2 regions of the Sutterella megalosphaeroides genome follow, and region 1 is predicted to be linked to the other one. Evidence: predicted binding sites of a transcription regulator. Region 1 holds the regulator's gene; the other holds the start of a gene.
The links. The regulator sigma-54, encoded in region 1, starts transcription at its own class of promoters, with help from an activator protein. The targets are predictions, from matches to a motif close to TGGCANGNAANCTGCTTT.
Positions count from the first base shown of each region.

Region 2: the regulator sigma-54 is predicted to act here: its motif matches at 2,426-2,443, upstream of glnA (type I glutamate--ammonia ligase).

Region 1 is NZ_AP018786.1:100,785-105,138, forward strand. Features, by position in the region: gene lptC (LPS export ABC transporter periplasmic protein LptC) at 1-498, shown strand, start outside; gene lptA (lipopolysaccharide transport periplasmic protein LptA) at 501-1,103, shown strand; gene lptB (LPS export ABC transporter ATP-binding protein) at 1,128-1,907, shown strand; gene rpoN (RNA polymerase factor sigma-54) at 1,920-3,335, shown strand; gene S6FBBBH3_RS00490 (PTS sugar transporter subunit IIA) at 3,468-3,998, shown strand; gene rapZ (RNase adapter RapZ) at 4,069-4,354, shown strand, end outside.
Region 2 is NZ_AP018786.1:586,654-591,007, forward strand. Features, by position in the region: gene rph (ribonuclease PH) at 1-111, shown strand, start outside; gene rdgB (RdgB/HAM1 family non-canonical purine NTP pyrophosphatase) at 150-758, shown strand; gene hemW (radical SAM family heme chaperone HemW) at 758-1,987, shown strand; gene glnA (type I glutamate--ammonia ligase) at 2,568-3,980, shown strand; gene S6FBBBH3_RS02795 (two-component system sensor histidine kinase NtrB) at 4,162-4,354, shown strand, end outside.

The sequences.
Region 1 (4,354 bases):
AAGTACATTCCGAGCGAATCGAGCCCGGACTTCACCGCGCGCAACGTCACGCTCACCGATTTCGACGAAACCGGCACGGCCGACCGTCGACTCTTCGCCGAGGACGTCGCTCACTTTTCCGACGAGCGCATGCGCGCTCAGGCGGTGCGCTTCGTCACGCTCGATCCGTCGAAGCTGCAACTCGCGCTTTCGGCGCGCGAAGCCTGGAGCGACGACGGCCTGGAGACGGTCGACTTGTCGGGTGCCGTGACGCTCACGCGCGCGGCCGGTCCCCAAGAGCCCGACCTCTTTTTGCAAACGGAAGCCCTGAAGGGGTACCTCGACACGTACCGATTCGAATCCGTACTTCCTGTCTTCATGCGCCGCGGGAACGATACGACCGAGTCCGCCAAGGGCATGGTGTACGATAACGTCGGACACACGCTCGAATTGCGCGACCGCGTTCGCACGGTCCTGCACCCGCAAAACTTCCAGCAACCTACGGAACTCCGTCCCTGATCATGCGCTCCATTCTCTGTGCCTCGCTCTGCGCTCTGGTCGTCGCTCCGGCCTTTGCGCTCTCGAGCGACCGCGAACAACCGATTGAAGTTACGGCCGACCGCTTCAACGGCGACGAAGTCAAACAGACGGCCGTCTATTCCGGCAACGTCGTCGTTTCGCAGGGATCGATGCACCTGCAGGGCGCCAACCTCGAGCTGCGTCTGACGCCGAAGGGCTACCGTCAGGCCACGATCACGGGCGGACCCGCAAAGTTCCGCCAGCAGCGCGATCCGAAGGGTTCGGTCGGTCCCGACGAATGGGTCCATGCCGAAGCCGCGACCATCGTCTACGACGAAGAACGCGACACGATCACGCTCACCGGAAAGGCCAAGCTCTCCCGCACGGAAAGCGGCGTCGAAAAGGATCTCACCCGCGGCGAAAAAATCGTCTACGACCTTCGCAACGCCCGCTCCACCGTCGAGGGCGGCGTCGTCGGCGGCAAGCGCCAGCGCGTGAGCACCGTCATCGCTCCGCGCACGAAGGACTCGAACGCCGAGGCCGATCGCCCCTCCGCGCAACTCAAGAATTCGACGAAACTCACCGTCCAACCCGAACAGCCCTGATCGCCCCACGAGGAACGACTTGCCGTGAACTCCAACCTTCAGCAGGGTCACCTGCACGAACACGTCCATACGCTTGAAGCCAAGGGGCTCAAAAAACATTACGGCTCGCGCCAAGTGGTCAAAGGGGTCGATCTCTCCGTCAAATCGGGCGAAGTCGTCGGGCTGCTCGGTCCGAACGGCGCGGGCAAGACCACGACCTTCTACATGGTCGTGGGGCTCGTCGTGGCCGATTCGGGGTCGATCGATCTCGACGGCAATTCGATCGCGCACCTGCCGATCTACCGCCGCGCCCGCATGGGGCTCTCGTACCTGCCGCAGGAAGCGAGCGTTTTCCGCAAGCTCACGGTCGAAGACAACATCCGCGCCATTCTGGAGTTGCAAACCGACGAAAACGGCGCGCCCCTGAAGAGCGCCGTCATCGAAGAGCGCCTCGAGCAGCTCCTCGACGAACTGCAGATCCAGCACATCCGCACGAGCATGGCGCTCTCGCTTTCCGGGGGCGAACGACGCCGTACCGAAATCGCGCGGGCGCTCGCGGCCAATCCCCGCTTCATTCTGCTCGACGAGCCGTTTGCGGGCGTGGACCCCATCGCCGTCATCGAAATTCAGCGCATCGTCCGTTTCCTGCGCGACCGCAACATCGGCGTGCTCATTACGGACCACAACGTGCGCGAAACGCTCGCCATCTGCGACCACGCGTACATCATCAACGAAGGGCGGGTGCTCGCCTCGGGGTCGCCGGGCGACATCATCAGCAACCCCGACGTGCGTGCGTTCTACCTCGGCGACAATTTCCAGATGTGATCTTGTCCCGCCATGTCCGCTTTGCTTGAGGTTCGTCAATCGCAACAACTCTCGACCGCGCTCTCCGTCGCGCAACAGGCGTCGCTGAAACTTCTTCAGATGACGTCGGTCGAACTCATGGCGGAAGCGGACCTGCTCGTTGCGCAAAATCCGTTCCTCGAAACCGAGAACGCCGCCCCGGAAGCGTCCGTACGCACGGAGGAGCCCTCCTGCGACGTCCCCGAGGGGGATCTCCCCGAAGGAGCGCCCCTCGAAGGCATGTACTCAACGTGGGGCGCGGGCGCGGCGTACGAGGGAGCGGATCCCCTCGAGGGGCTCGTCGCTCCCGAATCGGTGCGCGCCGCACTGTTGAACGATGCGCTCGAACTCGACCTGAGCGAGAAGGAGCGCTCCTGCATTCGCTGTCTCGTCGAAGAGCTCGACGAGAGCGGGCTCCTTACGGTGCCGCTCAACGAAGCGGCCGAAGAGTACCGAGCCGTCGTCGACGCCTCGCCCGCCGAATGGAAGCGGGCGCTCGTCGCGTTGCAGGGGTTGGAGCCCGCCGGCATCGCACAGCCGTCGCTCACCGAAGGGCTCGTGGAACAGGTGCGCCGCCGAACGGAAGCGGGCGACGTCGACGAGCCCGCGGCCCGTCTTCTCGTCACGCTCCTGCGGGAGCACCTCGGCGACCTGGCGCGCGCCGATCGCAAGACGCTTCTCAAATGCGCCGCGAACGACGCCGAGCTTCTCGAAGAGGCGCTCGGCCTCCTGCGGGAACTCAACCCCCGGCCGATCGCGTTCGATGCCGAGGCGACCCGATACGTGCTGCCCGACCTCGTCGTAAGACGCGCGAACGGTCGCTGGCGCGCGTTCGTCAACCCGAGCGCCCGACCGAACGTTCGACTCTCGGACCTCGCCCACGAACGCCGGGCCGTCGAGAGTACCGAGCTCAAGCCCTACCTCGAGGAAGCGCGACGCTTCCTTCAGGCCGTCGACGCACGGACGAACACACTTTTGCGCATCGCGGAATTTCTCGTCGAACACCAACAGGCGTTTTTCGACGAGGGGCCCGCCGCTCTTCGGCCGCTGCGTCAAAAGGACGCCGCCGAGGCGCTCGAACTCTCCGAATCCACCGTCTCGCGAACAACCTCGGGGAAGTACCTCCAGGGCCCCTCGGGCACGCTCGAACTCAAGGCCCTCTTCTCGAACGCGGTCGCCGCGACGTCGGACGCCCCGGACGGCGACGAAGGTCTCTCGGGCGCGCGCATCCTCGACGAAATCCGCGCGCTCGTGGCCGCCGAAGATCCCGCGAGCCCCCTGGCCGACCGGGACATCGCCGAGCAACTTACCGGGCGCGGTTACGTCGTCTCCCGCCGCACGATTGCGAAATACCGGGAAAAGGCGGGCATTCCCTCCACGCGTCTGCGGCGCCGCAAAGCGTCCGAGTAACCGCCTCGCCCCACGCAAGGCCTGCGTTTTCGCAGCAATCCCGCTAGACTTCAGAAGCGTCGTCCGACGGGAGGACGTCGCCCCCTCAGACCATCCGCGCAGCCGCGTTGCAAAGCCGCGCATCACCGTCCCATGAACCGTTTTTCTTCCTACATCACCCTTCAAACCGTCCGTCTCGACGTTTCGGCCGCCAGTCGAAAACGACTCTTCGAAGAAGCCAGCGCGCTTTTCGAAGTGGCCTACGGCATTTCGCACTCGGAAGTCTTCGACGCCCTCATCGCCCGCGAACGTCTCGGCTCGACCTGCGTGGGAGCGGGCTGCGCGTTGCCCCACGGTCGACTGCACGAGCTTGAAGAGCCCGCGCTCGTCTTTCTGAGAACGGCCGAGCCCGTCAGCCTCGACAGCCCCGACGGCCGCGGCGTCCGACTCTTTTTCTGCCTGCTCGTCCCCGAAAACGACGAAAAGGACTACCTCGGCATGCTGCGCGAAATCGCGTGCCTTCTTTCCCAGAAACCGATGCGTCAGGCGCTTCTCGACGCGGCGGACGAAGTGGCCGTGTGCGAACTCCTCCACGCGTGGGAGCCGCCCGCCGACCTGCACGCCTCCGCGGAAGCGGCCGAAGCCCTCGCCGAGGACGACGAAACGCCCCGCACCGACGATTGACCGATTGATCGATTGAGAGGAGGGGCGCGCCCCTCGGGCGACGGGCCCGAGCGTCGCGCGCCGGAAATTCATGAAACTTGTTCTCGTTACCGGCCTTTCGGGCGGCGGCAAGTCCATCGCCATCCGGCAGCTCGAAGACTGCGGCTACTACTGCATCGACAATCTCCCGGCGGAATTTCTGCTTCCCGTGGCGCGTACTCTGGCTCGGTCGGAGACGAAAATGGCCGCGGTGGCGATCGACGCGCGCTCGCACGCCACGTTCGACAACACGCTCGAGTCGCTCAAAACGCTGCGTGCCGAAGGGTTCGACGTGCGGATTCTCTACCTCACGGCATCCACCCCGGAAATCACGCGCC
Region 2 (4,354 bases), 490 kb from region 1:
GAGGGCGTCCCCTTTTCCGAAGAAGAGCTCGCCGCGCTTTTGGCGCTCGCGAAGCGCGGCAACTTGGAGCTTGCGCGCCTGCAGCGCGAAGCGCTCGCCGCTCCTCTCTGATACGCGAATCCATCCGTTTTTGCTTTGGAAGAACACTCATGACGACTCCCGATACGACGAAAACCCTCGTGCTCGCCTCGAACAACGCGGGCAAGGTCCGCGAATTCCAGGCGATGTTCGGCGAACTCGGCATCCGCATCGTCCCGCAGGGCGAGCTCGGCGTCGGTTCGGCGGACGAGCCCTTCGGCACGTTCCTCGAAAACGCGCTTGCGAAAGCCCGCCACGCCGCGCGCGAAACGGGTTTGCCCGCCATGGCGGACGACTCGGGCATTTGCGCGGACGCCCTCGGCGGGTGTCCGGGCGTGCATTCCGCGCGCTTTGCGGGCGGGCACGACGATGCGGCCAACAACCGCCTGCTCGTTGAGAAGCTCCAAGGCGCCGCCACGCGCCGCGCGCACTACACGTGCCTTCTGGTGGCGGTGCGCCACCCCGAGGACCCCGAGCCGCTCGTTGCCGAAGGCGTCTGGCAGGGCGAAATCGTCGACGAGGCCGCGGGCGACGGGGGCTTCGGCTACGACCCGCACTTTTACGTGCCCGAATTCGGTAAGACCGCCGCGGAACTCACGGCCGAAGAGAAAAACCGCGTGAGCCATCGCGCCCGGGCGCTTGCAGCCATGGCCGAACTCATGCGCGCGCGGTGGATGTGATGACGACGCTCGACGCGCGCCGCAAGGCGCACGGGGCGAAAGCTCCGAGCCTTCCGCCCATGTCCTTGTACCTCCACTGGCCCTGGTGCGTGCGCAAGTGCCCGTACTGCGACTTCAATTCGCACCGGGCGCCTGCGGGCCTTGACGAGATGCGTTACGTCGAGGCGATGCTCGTCGATCTTGCCGCCTGGCCCGAGGCCGCCAAGCGCCGCCCCATCGAAACGATCTTTCTCGGGGGAGGCACTCCGAGCCTCATGTCGGGAGAAGCCCTGGAGCGGCTTCTTACGGGCGTGCGCTCGATCTGGCCCGTCACCGAGAATGCCGAAATCACGCTCGAAGCCAACCCCGGCACGGCCGACGAGGCGAAGTTCGAGCGCTTTCGCGCGGCGGGCGTCAATCGACTCTCGCTCGGGATTCAGAGTTTCTCGGACGAGCGCCTGAAGCGCCTCGGGCGCATTCACGATGCGGCGGGAGCCCGGCGCGCCGTCGCCGCGGCGGCGCGCGTCTTCGAGAATTTCAATCTCGACGTGATGTTCGCGCTTCCGGGCGAGACGCTCGAGATGCTGCGCGGCGAAGCGCGGGAAGCGGCGGACTCGGCCGCGACGCACCTCTCCTTCTATCAGCTCACGATCGAAGAGGGGACGGCCTTCGCAAAGCGCCCCCCGTCGGATCTTCCCGACGAGGATCTTGCGGCCGACATGGGCGAACTCGTCGAGCGGGTGCTTGCCGACGCGGGTTTTCGCCGCTACGAAGTGTCGGGCTATGCAAAGGAAGGCCGCCGCTGCCGCCACAACCTCAATTACTGGACCTACGGCGACTACGTCGCGGCGGGTGCGGGAGCGCACGGCAAGGTGACGCTCGCGAATCCGGACGGCACTTTTTCGGTGCGGCGCGAAGCGCGCTTTGCGTCGCCTGCCAAGTACCTCGCGGCAATCGAGTCGTGCGGGTCGGGGGCGGAAACGGCCTTTGAGGTCGAGTCCGAAGCACGCCCCTTCGAATTCATGCTGAACGCCCTGCGCCTCGCAGAGGGCGTCCCCGCGGAACTCTTCGAAGCGCGCACGGGGGTGCCGCTCTTCGTGATCGAGCTCAAACTCGAAGAGTTGCGCGCAAGCGGCCTGTTGGTTGCCGACCCCGCGCGTATCGCGCCCACGGAAAAGGGCCTTCTTTTCCTCTCGGACCTTCAGGAAGCGTTCCTTCCCGAGGCGCTCGCCGAATTCAACGGGCGCTGAGACCTTTCCCGCACGTCAACCTCCCAAAACGGTGCGTCGATCCTTCGCCGAAGGACTCGACGCACTGCTTTCGCGCGTTCGCACAACCGTTCTTCCCACTTTCGTTCGCCTCCGTCGGCAAAGTCCCCCGGACGATGCCCGAGTCCGTGTCCGGCCCGAAAGGGCAGTCGGGTACACGCCAACCGCCCCGAGGCTCGTTCCCGCACGCACCGCCCGCGCACCAAGCATGCACAAAACGGGCGCCTCGTTTCGCACCGATATGGTGCGACTGCGCCCGAAAGCGGGCATAATGAGCGCAATCTTCGGCGCACGTTGCCGTGCGGTCCCGCGAGGCCCTTCGGGGAGCTTCGGGCCGCAAGCGGCGCGCGTCGGTCGGTCCGGGCGCCCCTCGGGCGTTCGCCTTCGGTTTTTTCGTCGTCCTTCACCGGTTTTTCGGTTTGGCACGAATCTTGCTGCGTATAAAGGTACGCACCGAGAGACGGCGAGCGGTTCGACGCCTTGCGGTCCGATTTCTTTTTTCGGCGGTTCGCTTCGCCCGCTTCGCGAAGCTCCCCTCTTTCCTGATTCAACGGAGAACACCATGACGTCCAGTTCCGACGTGCTACAGATGATCAAAGACAACGACGTGAAGTTCGTGGATCTGCGCTTTACGGACATCCTCGGCAAGGAAATGCACCTCACGGTGCCCGCCGAGCGCATCGACGAAGACACGTTCGATCTCGGTCAGCCCTTCGACGGCTCGTCCTTTACCGGCTGGCGCGGCATCGAAGCCTCCGACATGCTTCTGCAGCCCGATCCCGCCACGGCGCGCATGGATCCGTTCCGCGAAGCCAACACGCTCATCCTCACGTGCGACGTTCTGGAGCCCACGACCGGCAAAGGCTACGAGCGCGATCCCCGTTCGACCGCCCGCCGCGCCGAAGCCTATCTGAAGTCGACCGGCATCGGCGACACGGCTTACTTCGGTCCCGAACCCGAATTTTTCATCTTCGACTCCGTCGCCTGGGACCATACGCCCGGCAAGAGCTTCTACCGTATCGAGAGCGAAGAAGGCCCCTGGTCGACGGGTCTTGACCTCGAAGGCGGCAACCTCGGTCACCGCAACCGCATGAAGGGCGGCTACTTCCCCGTGACGCCGGTGGATTCGCTCGCCGACATCCGCTCGGAAATGTGCACCCTCATCGAGCAGCAGGGCGTTCCGGTAGAAATCCACCACCACGAAGTGGGCGGCGCCGGCCAGTGCGAAATCGGCACGAAGTTCAGCACCCTCGTCGAACGCGCCGACTGGACGCAGATCACGAAGTACACGATCTGGAACGTGGCGGCCGCCTTCGGCAAGACCGCGACCTTCATGCCCAAGCCCATCGAAGGCGACAACGGCTCCGGCATGCACGTCCACCAGTCGATCTGGAAGGACGGCACGAACCTTTTCTCCGGGAACGGCTACGCGGGCCTCTCCGAACTCGCCCTCTACTACATCGGCGGCATCATCAAGCACGCCCGCGCTTTGAACGCCATCACGAACCCGGGCGTCAACTCCTACAAGCGTCTCGTTCCGGGCTTCGAAGCTCCGGTGAAGCTCGCCTACTCGGCGCGCAACCGTTCGGCTTCGATCCGCATTCCGCACGTGACGAGCCCGAAGGCCCGTCGCATCGAAGTGCGTTTCCCCGATCCGCTCTGCAACCCCTACCTCGGCTTCTCGGCCCTCCTCATGGCAGGTCTCGACGGCATCGAAAACAAGATTCATCCGGGCGAAGCCGCGGACAAGAATCTCTACGATCTGCCGCCCGAAGAAAACGCCAAGATCCCGACCGTTGCTCCGTCGCTCGACGCGGCGCTTGATGCTCTCGACAAGGACCGCGAGTTCCTGACGCGCGGCGGCGTCTTCTCGAACGACATGATCGACGCCTACATCGCCGTGAAGCGCAAGGAAGTGCTCCGCGCGCAGATGGCCGTGACGCCGCTCGACTTCGACCTCTACTACTCGCTCTGATCGTTCTCGTTCGACAAGGACCGGAACGATCCGAACGGGTTTCGGCCCCGGGGCGTCCGCTTGCAAGCGGGCGAGCTCCGGGCACCGACCGCCGGGGCGGCGCCGACCGAGCGTCGCCCCGTTTTTCATCTTTCCTTCGCACGCGGCGCATCGGACGCGCCCCCCGAGAGGCTCCACCGACATGACGACCGACCACCTTCTCGAGCCCGCCTGGGAGCGGTTGACGACCGCCCTCTGGGTGCTCGACGCCCGCGGGCGGATTCTCACCGCCAACGCCGCCGCGGAAGCGTTTGCGGCGAAGACCCGACGGGGACTCGCGGGGCTCGACTTTTCGACGTTCGTCGAAGAAACGGGCGCGCTCGTCGCGCATCTCG